Regions from separate parts of the Pseudovibrio sp. W64 genome, predicted to be linked through region 3. Evidence: riboswitches for the same ligand, from Rfam matches in the RefSeq annotation. Region 3 holds a riboswitch; each other region holds the start of a gene.

Region 1 (4,184 bases), on a different contig from region 3:
AGCTGTTTTGTCTTTCTGGGTATAGATATCCAGCACCTCAACACTGGTTTCCTTCAATGCTGCAAGAACCTCTTCCGGGAATTCGCGAATCTCTACCCCATGCTCTTCCTGCAGCACCTTAAGGCTCGCTGCATTCTGCGCATTGGCCTCAGAAAGCGCCAAGTCAGCTTCCACACGGCAAGCCTCTTCAACCACCGCCTGAAGCTCAGCTGGCAAACCTTCCAAAGCAACCGCATTCACAATTGCCTCACCGGTGCCGTTTGGCTTATTAAAGCCCGGACCGTAGTAGTATTTGACCAGTTTATGGAAGCCCAGCGCACTGTCTGTCCATGGACCGAGAAACTCTACACCATCCACCACACGCGTTTGCAGACTGGTGAAAATCTCGGAAGCTGGAATGTTGACCGGAGTAACACCAAGCTTGCGCATGATTTCACCACCAAGACCTACCATGCGCAGTTTGCGCCCTTTCAGGTCATCCAGCGTCTCAACAGGCTCACGATACCAGCCCGCCATGGTAGGGCCAGCATTACCAGCCATAAACGGCTTCACACCAAACGGCGCATAAAGCTCATCCCAAAGTTCCTGTCCACCCATCTGGTCCACCCAGGCAGTGTGCTCCTGAGGCAGCAGACCGAAAGGAACAGTCGTAAAAAACACCGAACCCGGCATCTTGCCAGCCCAGTACAAAGCAACTGAATGGCCCATCTGTGCAGTGCCGCTTGAAACAGCGTCAAACACCTCAAAAGCCGGAACCAGCTCACCTGCAGCAAACAGGCGCACACGCATCCGACCATTACTCATAATGTTGATGCGATCACAAATGCGTTGCGCAGACATGCCTGGGCCCGGCAGGTTCTTGGGCCAGCTGGTCACCATGCGCCATTCGATCACCGGATCAGCATCCTGAGCCAGTGCAGGTGCAGCAAGTGCAGCGCTACCGGCAACCGCCCCAGCAGTTAGCCCCAGCGCCTGACGGCGGGTCAGATTGTTTTCTTTGTTCTTGGTCATTATCTCCGCCTTTTATTCAGACCAGAATTCATGGAAATGGTGCACAGGCCCATGTCCCTCGCCTACGTCAAGCGTATCCGCAGCTTTAATCGCCTGACTAATATATTCTTTCGCTTCGCCAATGGCATCTTGCAGCGCCAACCCCTTGGCCAGTTCCGCCGCAATCGCAGAAGACAGGGTACAGCCAGTCCCATGTGTATTCTGCGTTTTATGTCTTGGCGCCGTATACCACCTCTCCACATCACGGGAGAGGAAGAGATCATCACAGGTATCATCAGATCCGTGTCCGCCTTTCAGCAGAACCCCGTTAGCACCCATGTCCAGCAGCAGTAACGCTTGTCTGTGCATGTCTTCACGGGATTCAGCTACCGGCTGGTCCAGCAAAAAGGCCGCTTCCTGCATGTTCGGCGTAATCAACGCCGCCATGGGAAACAGCTTCTGCTTCAGGACCGAAACGGCGGAGTTTTGCAACAAAACATCACCAGAAGTTGCAACCATCACCGGATCAAGGATGACGCGCTTAACATTATATTCCGCCAGCTTTGTGGCAATAACAGCGATAATCTCTGGCTGTGAAAGCATGCCGATTTTCACGGCATCCACCTTCAGGTCAGAAAAAACAGCATCCATCTGCTCTGCCACAAATGCTGGCGGCACATCATGAATACCTGTCACACCTTTGGTATTTTGGGCCGTCAGTGCAGTGATGACACTAGCCCCATAGACCCCACGAGCCGAAAAGGCCTTCAGGTCTGCTTGAATTCCGGCACCACCACCGGAATCCGACCCTGCAATTGTGACTGCAATCGCACTCATTAGGCCAATACCCCACCTTTATTATTCATTGTTTCGAGCTTGAGACGCTCGTTGAACTGGTCAGCCTTCAAGCCATAAAGGGTATCGATGAAAGCTGGAGTGAAGCTTCCCGGTCCGTTCGCCTGCTCTGCGGCAATCTCGCCGCATACACCATAGACAGCAAGCGCAGCAAGCACGGCAAGTTCCTTATCTGGCTCGGTAGCGGCAAAACCAGCCAGCACACCGCCCAGCGCACAGCCAATGCCAGTCACCTTGTCCATATAAGCATGCCCATTGCCCACGGTATAGGTCGTCTCCCGGCCAAACACAGCGTCTTCAATACCGGTGCGCACAATCAGTGCGTTCTCGGTGACAGCTCCACTCAGCCCAGCGCTCTCAGTCATGTTTGCTTTAAGGATCGAAACATTCTCTTTCAGAATATCTTTCGCAAACTCCATGCGAATGTCTGACCGATCTACTTTAACCGGGTCCAGAACCACGGGCATAGATTTTTTGGCAGCCCCTTCAAGCCCAAGCCGAATACCATGTCGCCTCTTTCCATCCAGCGTACCAAGATTGAGGAGCAACCCGTCAACACTCTCGACAAATGCAGGAATTTCATCATGGGCCGCTGTCATGGAAGGCACAATGTTACAAGCCAACATGATGTTCGCGGTAAGGCTCTGCGCAACAGAGTTCGTCAGGCAATGAACCCGAACACCACGCTCACGCACGCTCTCAAAGACTTCCCAGAGATTTTCACTTGTGTAGGACATTTGTTTTCGCTCCCCTATAGATTACGGCGGGAACGATTACCTTGGTACTCATCCCAATTCCCTCCGCCGGCACAATCCGGATCAGGTTCTAGGAGTTGGCTTTGCGCCTCTCAGCCCGTCAGTCACTTCCGAGCACCCCCATTGGTTAGAATTTTTTGCTAGCAAACAAGAGAGCGAACTGCAAGCGGAAACGAGAGGCAGCGACAAAAGGCAACTGGGGGTAGATTTCGCATAAAAAACGCAAAAGCTTGCAAAAAAACGCAGCTTCAACGCAAAATGCTCACAAAACAACGCAAACTCAAATTTGAGCGCATCCCTGAAAGACAAATCAGCCTTTCGGGACAGAAGGATAGCAGATTTATGATTCCGTTCTTTGTACAGATCAAATGCCAGCTCGGAAAAACCTATCAGGTTGCCAACGCCATCGCAGACGCGGAAGTCGCCTCCGAGATCTACTCCACCTCCGGGGATTTCGACCTGCTGGCCAAGTTCTACATCGATGATAACGAAGACATCGGACACTTCGTTGCAAACAAAGTTCAGGTCTTCGAAGGCATCCAGGACACCAGAACCATCATCACTTTCAAAGCGTTCTGATACCTACGAAAACAGGCGGGACACCAGCCCGCCTGCACAATCTTATTTCAAGCTTTACGATCTTGATAGCTTAACTCTGAGCGTCCTGAATAGCGCTCCAGACAGCAACCGGCGTCGCGGGCATATCTATATGCTCAACACCTGCATTCTTGCGCAGTGCATACTGCACAGCATTCATCACCGCCGGCGCCGCTCCAATAGAACCAGCCTCACCAGCCCCTTTGATGCCCATCGCATTTGTCGTGGAAGGAACATTGCTCGTCGAGAAGTCGAAATTCGGCAAATCATCAGCACGTGCAACATGATAGTCCATGAAGGACGCTGACAGCAGCTGCCCGGTTTCATCATAAACCGTGTTCTCACAAAGCGCCTGCGAGATCGCCTGCCCCGCACCACCATGCACCTGACCAGCCAAAAGCATCGGATTCACCGTCACGCCAAAATCATCCACGATCACATAACTGACCACGTCCGTCTTGCCCGTTTCCGGATCAATCTCCACCTCACACACATGCGTGCCATTGGGATAAGTACATTCATCCTGCATGACTTTTTCCGCTGCATTCAAGGTCTCCGGTTGCGAACCAGCCACATCAACAAGGCTGACTTGCTGGTCGGTACCAACCACGCGCACCTGCCCGTCTTCCAACGTCAGATCCCCAACACCAACCTCAAGCTTTTCACTGGCGATCTCTTTGATCTTCTTAACCAGCGTTTCAGAAGCCGCTTTCACAGATGGCATTCCAATCGGAATGGACCGCGATCCACCGGTACCACCGCCAGTCGCAACACGGTCCGTATCTCCCTGAACCATCTCAACCTGGTCAAGCTGCAAACCAAGATGTTCTGCAATGACTTGGCCATAAGCGGTGGCGTGCCCCTGACCGTTGCTCTGCGTTCCAATCAGCAAAGTAACGCTGCCGTTCGTGTTCAGCTCAAGCTTAGCTTCCTCACCACCGGCAAAGGCACAGGCCTCCACATAGGTCGATAGCCCAACACCGCGAT
Region 2 (4,184 bases), on a different contig from region 3:
AGACAGCAATGCACGGTAACGATGTCAAGACAGCCGGTGTTTGTCCGGTGGTACATGGCGCGAATACATCGATGGATAAGCCGGTTACCCGATGGTGGCCTGATGCTTTGAATCTCGACATCCTCCATCAACATGGTGCGCGTACCAACCCGATGGACCCAGGATTCAATTATCATGATGCTGTCAAATCACTCGACTTTGAAGCGGTGAAGGCAGACGTTCATGCGCTCATGACCGACAGTCAGGACTGGTGGCCAGCGGATTGGGGCCATTATGGTGGCCTTATGATCCGCCTTTCGTGGCACACAGCTGGCTCTTATCGTCTTGCAGATGGTCGCGGTGGCGGCGGTTCCGGCAACATCCGCTTTGCTCCGCTTAACTCCTGGCCTGATAACGCAAGCCTTGATAAAGCCCGCCGTTTGCTTTGGCCTATCAAGAAAAAGTACGGTAACACTCTCTCCTGGGCTGATCTGATTATTCTCGCAGGCACTATCGCCTATGACTCCATGGGTCTGAAAACCTTTGGTTTCGGGTTTGGCCGTGAGGATATCTGGGGTCCAGAGATCGACACCTATTGGGGATCTGAGAAAGAATGGCTTGCACGCAGTGAAGAGCGCTATGACGATCTGGATGACCCTTCAACGCTCGAAAACCCGCTTGCAGCAACCCATATGGGTTTGATCTACGTGAACCCGGAAGGCGTAAATGGCGTTCCCGGTCCGCAAAAAACAGCCGATCAGATCCGCGAAACCTTTGCTCGTATGGCAATGAATGACGAGGAAACTGCTGCGCTGACGTGCGGTGGTCACACCGTTGGTAAGACCCATGGACGCGGTGCCGTCGATAACATCGGTGTCGCACCGGAAGCCGCTGGTCTTGAAGAGCAGGGATTTGGCTGGTCTAACCCCGGACAGGATGGCAAAGCAACGAATGCCTTTACTTCTGGCATTGAAGGTGCGTGGACCACACACCCAACCACATTCGATATGGGCTTTTTCGATATGCTGTTCGGCCATGAATGGGAGCAGGTAAAATCTCCTGCCGGCGCATGGCAATGGGAACCGGTGTCCATCAAGGAAGAAGACAAACCTGTTGATCCAACAGACCCGTCTGTTCGTCACAATCCGATCATGACGGATGCGGACATGGCGATGAAGGTTGACCCGATCTACAATGAGTACTGTCAGAAATTCATCGCAGATCCTGAGTACTTCAGAGATACGTTTGCGCGTGCATGGTTCAAGCTGACCCACCGCGATATGGGACCGAGAGCCAATTATCTTGGCCCGGATGTGCCGAAAGAAGACCTTATCTGGCAGGATCCTGTTCCAGCAGGCAACACCAACTATGATGTTACTGCGCTGAAAGCAAAAATTGCGGCAAGTGGTTTGAGCAATGAAGACCTGATCAAAACCGCCTGGGACAGCGCACGAACTTATCGCGGTTCTGATATGCGCGGTGGTGCCAACGGTGCTCGTATCCGCCTTGCTCCTCAAAAGGATTGGGTTGGCAATGAGCCAGACCGGCTTGCCAAAGTTCTGGCTGTGCTTGAACCAATTGCAGCGCAGGCAGGAGCCTCAGTCGCAGATGTGATCGTGCTGGCAGGCAACGTTGGTGTAGAAAATGCCATCAAGGCAGCTGGTTTCAACGTGGAAGTTCCATTTGCTTCTGGTCGCGGTGATGCAACAGATGCGATGACAGACGCGACATCCTTCTCTGTATTGGAGCCTATTTCTGATGGCTTCCGTAACTGGCAGAAGCAAGAGTACGCTGTTAGCCCGGAAGAGATGATGCTGGATCGTGCTCAGCTCCTCCGTCTCACTGGCTGGGAAATGACTGCACTTGTTGGTGGCCTGCGCGTTCTTGGTGCCAATTATGGCGGTTCAAAGCATGGTGTCTTCACGGACCGCGAAGGTCAGCTGACAACGGACTTCTTCGTCAACCTGACCGATATGGACAACAGCTGGCATCCACTCAAAGATGGCACCTATGAGATCCGCGACCGCAAATCTGGCAAGCCTAAGTGGACTGCAACCAGTGCTGACCTTGTGTTTGGCTCCAATTCAGTCCTGCGCGCTTATGCTGAAGTGTATGCTCAGGATGACAACCACGAAAAGTTCGTTCGCGACTTCGTGGCAACATGGACCAAGGTCATGAACGCCGACCGCTTCGACCTGACAGCCTAATAAATGCGACCAGTCCGGGCAGGGAACTGCCCGGGCTTCTTCTTGCAACTCCCTACAGGTGCCCTCTCCATCCCAGCTATATCCAGTTGCGCTTCTGTGTTTTTCCGGTTAAGAACCGCTTGACCTCGGGGTGCGCGTATTTGTCGTGCTGAGATGCTTTAGTGGCGAACCCGTTGAACCTGAACCGGCTAGAACCGGCGGAGGGAAGGGTACCGGTTTCACCCATCCTTGCCCTCTCGCCGCAATGGAGGATGACTTGAAACATCTGTTAATTGCTGCGGGATTACTCACTGCAACATCAGCGATGGCTGCTGAGAAGCCTCAACTGACAGTTTACACATACGACAGCTTCGTTTCTGACTGGGGCCCAGGCCCAAAAGTGGAAGAAGCGTTTGAGGCTGTATGCGAGTGTGACCTGAAACTTGTTGGCGTCGAAGATGGCGCAGCACTGCTTTCCCGCATTCGTCTTGAAGGTAAAAACTCAGATGCCGATGTGGTGCTGGGTCTGGACACCAATCTGGTAGAGACTGCCAAGAAAACTGGCCTGTTTGCACCACACTCTGTTGAAGCCCAATATACACTGCCAATGGAGTGGGCTGACGAAACCTTTGTGCCGTACGACTGGGGCTACTTTGCCTTCGTACACAAGGCTGGCGAAACCGTACCAACCAACTTCCGCGAGCTTGCGAAGAGTGATGCCAAGATCCTTATTCAGGATCCACGCTCCTCTACACCCGGCCTCGGGTTGTTGCTTTGGGTGAAAGCGGCTTACGGAGACGAAGCTGCTGATGTTTGGGCGGATCTTTCCGATAACATCGTGACGGTTACAAAAGGTTGGTCAGAAGCCTACGGTCTATTCCTTGATGGGGAAGCGGACATGGTGCTCAGTTACACCACGTCTCCGGCTTACCACCTGATTGCCGAGGAAGATAACAGCAAAACCACTGCCGCGTTTGAAGAAGGCCATTACATGCAGGTTGAAGTAGCGGCAAAGCTTGCCGGGACTGATCAGCCAGAGTTGGCAGACAAGTTCCTGAACTTCATGGTTTCAGATGCTTTCCAGACAATCATTCCAACAACCAACTGGATGTATCCAGCTGTGACACCAAAAGGTGGTTTACCTGCTGGGTTCGACACTCTGCAGGTGCCTGAAAAAGCTTTGTTCTTTAAGCCTGAAGAAGCTGCTGCTGCAAGACGTGAGGCTCTGCCGGAATGGCTAGAAGCGCTCAGCCAGTAAGTTCGCTTCCCGGTGTTGCCGCGGCATTTCTTGTCGCGGCACTCATACTTGGCACGTTGGCCGCGGTTGCCTTGCGAGCCGAAGCGGGTCACGGCTTTTCCTCTTCCGATTGGGCCGCTCTCAAGTTTACGCTCACGCAGGCCGTGCTTTCTGCTGTGATCAGTGTTGCGTTGGCAGTGCCGGTTGCGCGCGCCCTGGCGCGACGGCGGTTTCCGGGCCGCAGTTTGCTCATTGCACTGCTCGGTGCCCCCTTCATTCTACCAGTTATCGTTGCCATTCTTGGGTTACTACAGGTGTTTGGCCGTGCGGGCTGGATATCTGATGTGCTTGTTTATTTTGGTGCTTCACCCATTCGCATTTATGGCCTCCACGGTGTTGTGCTGGCTCATGTTTTCTTCAACCTTCCGCTTGCAACCCGATTGATTTTACAAGGGTGGCAAGAAATCCCTTCAGAGCGTTTTCGCCTTGCTGCACAGCTGGGGTGTGATGGAAAAGCTCTGTTTCGACTGATCGAACTCCCCATGCTCGCGCGCATTTTACCCGGTGCACTGGCTGTGATCTTTGCTATCTGCCTGACAAGCTTTGCTGTTGCTCTGACACTTGGTGGTGGGCCACGGGCGACAACCATTGAGCTGGCGATCTATCAGGCATTTACATATGACTTTGATCTTGGACGGGCCGCGCTGCTTTCTGCATTGCAACTCACGCTCACTGCTGCAGCAGCCTTTGCAGCCCTAAAGCTTTCGCGCGGTGAAGGGTTT
Region 3 (4,184 bases):
TGCAATCGTAATCACTGCTCTGTTCCTTCAAGTGGCAGATACAGTTTACCGCCTTCCCGGAACTTGGCCGCCATAGCCTCCATGCCTTCCTTCTGCGCTTCCGCGCGGATGTCATGGGAGATCCGCATAGAGCAGAACTTCGGTCCGCACATAGAACAGAAATGAGCCACTTTATGCGCATCTTTCGGCAACGTTTCATCGTGGAACTCTCGCGCAGTATCCGGATCGAGAGAAAGGTTGAACTGATCCTCCCAACGGAATTCAAAGCGTGCACGGGACAAGGCATCATCCCGGCGCTGGGCACCCGGCAATCCTTTCGCAAGATCAGCGGCGTGAGCTGCAATCTTATAGGTAATCACACCGGTTTTCACATCATCCCGGTCCGGCAACCCTAAATGCTCTTTCGGTGTCACATAGCAAAGCATGGCGCAGCCAAACCACCCGATCATCGCAGCACCGATGCCGGAGGTGATGTGATCATATCCGGGCGCGATATCCGTGGTGAGAGGGCCAAGCGTGTAAAACGGTGCTTCATGGCAGCATTCCAGCTGCTTATCCATGTTCTCTTTGATCTTGTGCATGGCCACATGACCCGGGCCTTCAATCATCACCTGACAATCCTTGGCCCATGCAATCTTGGTCAGCTCCCCAAGCGTCTCCAACTCGGCAAACTGGGCTTCATCATTTGCATCTGCAATGGAACCCGGACGCAATCCATCACCAAGAGAAAACGCCACATCGTACTGGCGGCAAATATCGCAGATCTCGTCAAAGTGCTCATAGAGGAAGCTGTCTTTGTGATGATGCAGACACCACTTCGCCATGATGGAACCGCCACGGGAGACAATCCCCGTCACGCGATTAACGGTCATCGGCACCATGTGAAGGCGCACGCCAGCATGGATGGTGAAGTAATCAACCCCTTGCTCTGCCTGCTCAATCAACGTGTCGCGGAAGATTTCCCAAGTCAGATCTTCCGCAACTCCATTCACCTTCTCAAGTGCCTGATAAAGCGGGACGGTCCCAATCGGTACAGGACTGTTGCGGATGATCCATTCACGGGTGTTGTGAATGTTACGACCGGTAGACAGATCCATCACCGTGTCAGCGCCCCAGCGGATCGACCACACCATCTTGTCGACTTCCTCTTCCATGGAGGAGGTAACAGCAGATGTACCCATATTGGCGTTGATCTTGACCAGAAAGTTCCGCCCGATGATCATCGGCTCACTCTCAGGGTGGTTGATGTTCGACGGAATGATCGCGCGGCCAGCTGCCACTTCATCACGTACAAACTCTGGTGTTACATAATCTGGAATGCTCGCACCCCAGTCATTGCCACACCGCTCTTCTGCAACCGCTTCCCGCAACTGGTTTTCGCGGATGGCGATAAACTCCATCTCCGGTGTGATAATGCCAGCGCGGGCATAAGCCAGCTGGGTGACGGCTTTACCGTCCTTTCCGCGCAAGGGGCGAGGCTTCACCGGAAACTCAGGAACAAGCCGGTCGCCTTTCACAAAACCATTGTCTTCAGGTTTAATCTCGCGGCCATCATACTCCTCAGTGTCACCGCGCACCTCAATCCACTTGCGCCGTAGAGCAGGCAAACCTTCAGAAATATTCGTTGTTGCCGTTGGGTCTGTGTATGGGCCGGAACTATCATAGACTGGCAGCGGTGGTTCACCTGCTGTCGGGTGAACGCTGATTTCGCGCATGGGCACAAGCACGTCTTCGTGCAAGCTGCCACGAACATAGATTTTGCGCGCTGCTGGCAAAGCGCCTGTGGTGATGGATGGGTTCGGCGTCGTCATAATGGTGCTCCTCAAGTTCATAACTCGAAAAAGACACCAGATGAGTTTTGGCTGGGAAACGGCAGAAAGAACTTCTGCTGCTAAGATCGCGGTTGTTACACTGGCCCTTCAAACAGGCCCCGCGACCCGTGCTTCCTACGCCAGTATCAACTGGGTCAGGTTCTAAGGGTCGCGTCGCCGAGCTTGCGCTCTGTCAGCCTCTCAGTCTCCTTGGTGAGACTCCCCTGCATACATGATTTTGCTAGAACGATTATGAACTAGTGTCAAGGCAGGTTCGGTTCAGGCGAGGTTCAGAAATCTTTTGTAAGTTGGATTTTATGAGAGGGGAGTCGCTGACACTTATTGGATTTTGCGGTTTGCGTTCCTATCTCTCATCTAAGAATTTCACATCTGGATATCGCGAAAAATAATATCAACGAATGCTTGAAAACTATTCTCTCCCATCCGTTTTAGCTGGCCCGATCTTGCGTCGACTGGAAACCTCACGTTTAACATTCTGGCTCGCAGTGCGCGCTCCAGCAGATGTGAAACTGGATTTGCTCCCACAAGGTGGTGAACCGCAAACCTACGAGCTGACGAAAGCGCAAACTGAGGTAAACCTGATCTCAGCAGGGGTACATCTCCACTACCTCCTGATCGATCTACCTCTCCAAAGCCCTTTACCGCATGATACTTGGATCAGCTATCGCCTCACTCTGCGTATGGAGGATGACGAGGAGGCTGGTTGGCAGGATCATTCCGTATGGGCGCCTGATCTCTGCTATGAAAATCAGGAGCTTCCCGGCTTTCTGCTAAGCTCAAAAGTTTCCTCGCTCCTGCACGGGTCCTGCCGCAAACCACATCACGAATCCGGCGATGGTCTGGTCGCAGCCGATCAGTTTCTGGCAAAGCACATCAGAGCTGAGAAGGGCACCAAAGTTGATAAGGAAAAATGGCCAGCTGCCCTCGTGATGAGTGGCGATCAGATTTACTCAGATGATGTTGCTGGCCCCATGCTGCGAGCTATCCATGGGCTCATCGAAAAACTCGGCATCACTGAGGAACAGCTGGCAGGCTTGGAAAGCAAAGTGCCTGCAAAGGCATCAGATTTCTACCAACACGGCGACACCTACTACCGCCGCGAAAAGTTTCTCCCAAGTCTGGAAAAGAACCGAAAGCTCTGGCTTGTCTTGTTCGGTGGCGTAGAAAAACCGATCTTCACTGCTGATCACGCCCATAACCATCTGATCACACTTGCTGAATTCTTGGCAATGTACCTCCTTGTCTGGTCACCAGCGCTATGGGATCTGGTTGAGACAGATGCACCCGAAGGACTGACACCAGAAGAAGCAGCGCTCTATGAGAGCGAACAGAAAATCCTGAAGGAGTTTGTTGCGGGTCTCAGCCAGGTGCGCCGCCTGTTTGCCCATCTTCCGGTTGCGATGATCTTTGATGACCACGATGTCACTGATGACTGGAACCTCAACCGTGATTGGGAAGAGACCGCCTACGGCCATCCGTTCTCCCGACGGATCATTGGCAATGCCTTGTGTGCCTATATGCTCAATCAGGGGTGGGGCAACCGACCTGAAGCGTTCTCAGGTGGAACACTTGAAGCGATGACGCAAGCTGTCACGGTGCCCGGCACAAATAGCTACGATGAGTTTCTGGAGCATCTCTTCGCCTTTGAAAACTGGGACTATCACTGGGAACTAGACCCACCACTGCTGGTGTTGGATACGCGCACACGCCGATGGAGATCAGAGCGGGCAGGGTATCTACCCTCGGGTCTTCTGGACTGGGAAGCGGTCACAGATTTACAACGATCTCTGCGCGGAAAAGACGCCGTGCTACTCGTCTCAGCAGCTCCGATCTTCGGCGTAAAGCTGATCGAAACGCTGCAGAAGCTGCTCACGTTCATGGGCAAGCCGCTCATGGTGGATGCGGAATACTGGATGGCACATCCGGGAACGGCAGATGGCATTTTGAACGTGTTCCGCCACCGCAAAACGCCAGATCGTTTTACGATCCTTTCTGGTGATGTGCACTATTCCTTTGTTTACGATGTCGAGTTACGCGGACATTCTCGTGGGCCTGACATCTGGCAAATCTGCAGCAGTGGCATCAAAAACGAGTTCCCGGCCAAACTGCTTGATAAACTCGACCATCTGAACCGCTGGCTCTATGCGCCTCGCTCTCCCTTGAACTGGCTCACCAGACGGCGCGGCATGAAGGTTATTCCGCGCAAACCTGTGGGCACGCATCATGGTCGACGCTTGCTGAATGCAAGTGGCATTGGATTAGTTGAGTTTGATGAACACGGCGGCCCAGATCAAATCAGCCAGTTGCTGCCTGATGGACGTCAGGTCGTCTTTGTACGCCGCGAAGAAGAAG

The links. A riboswitch is a leader RNA that binds a small molecule or an ion and turns the genes downstream of it on or off. The one in region 3 is predicted to bind thiamine pyrophosphate.
Region 1: linked by a shared signal. The riboswitch ahead of PsW64_RS09435 (hydroxyethylthiazole kinase) and the one ahead of thiC (phosphomethylpyrimidine synthase ThiC) in region 3 are both predicted to bind thiamine pyrophosphate.
Region 2: linked by a shared signal. The riboswitch ahead of thiB (thiamine ABC transporter substrate binding subunit) and the one ahead of thiC (phosphomethylpyrimidine synthase ThiC) in region 3 are both predicted to bind thiamine pyrophosphate.

Annotation. Positions count from the first base shown of each region.
Region 1 is NZ_LMCI01000018.1:136,449-140,632, reverse strand. It holds gene PsW64_RS09445 (TRAP transporter substrate-binding protein) at 1-1,011, opposite strand, end outside; gene thiD (bifunctional hydroxymethylpyrimidine kinase/phosphomethylpyrimidine kinase) at 1,024-1,827, opposite strand; gene PsW64_RS09435 (hydroxyethylthiazole kinase) at 1,827-2,582, opposite strand; TPP riboswitch at 2,624-2,732, opposite strand; gene PsW64_RS09430 (Lrp/AsnC ligand binding domain-containing protein) at 2,943-3,179, shown strand; gene PsW64_RS09425 (xanthine dehydrogenase family protein molybdopterin-binding subunit) at 3,250-4,184, opposite strand, start outside.
Region 2 is NZ_LMCI01000038.1:446,522-450,705, forward strand. It holds gene katG (catalase/peroxidase HPI) at 9-2,186, shown strand; TPP riboswitch at 2,303-2,409, shown strand; gene thiB (thiamine ABC transporter substrate binding subunit) at 2,431-3,423, shown strand; gene PsW64_RS18605 (thiamine/thiamine pyrophosphate ABC transporter permease ThiP) at 3,399-4,184, shown strand, end outside.
Region 3 is NZ_LMCI01000047.1:18,970-23,153, forward strand. It holds gene PsW64_RS25735 (FAD-dependent oxidoreductase) at 1-15, opposite strand, end outside; gene thiC (phosphomethylpyrimidine synthase ThiC) at 12-1,811, opposite strand; TPP riboswitch at 1,927-2,047, opposite strand; gene PsW64_RS25745 (hypothetical protein) at 2,231-4,184, shown strand, end outside.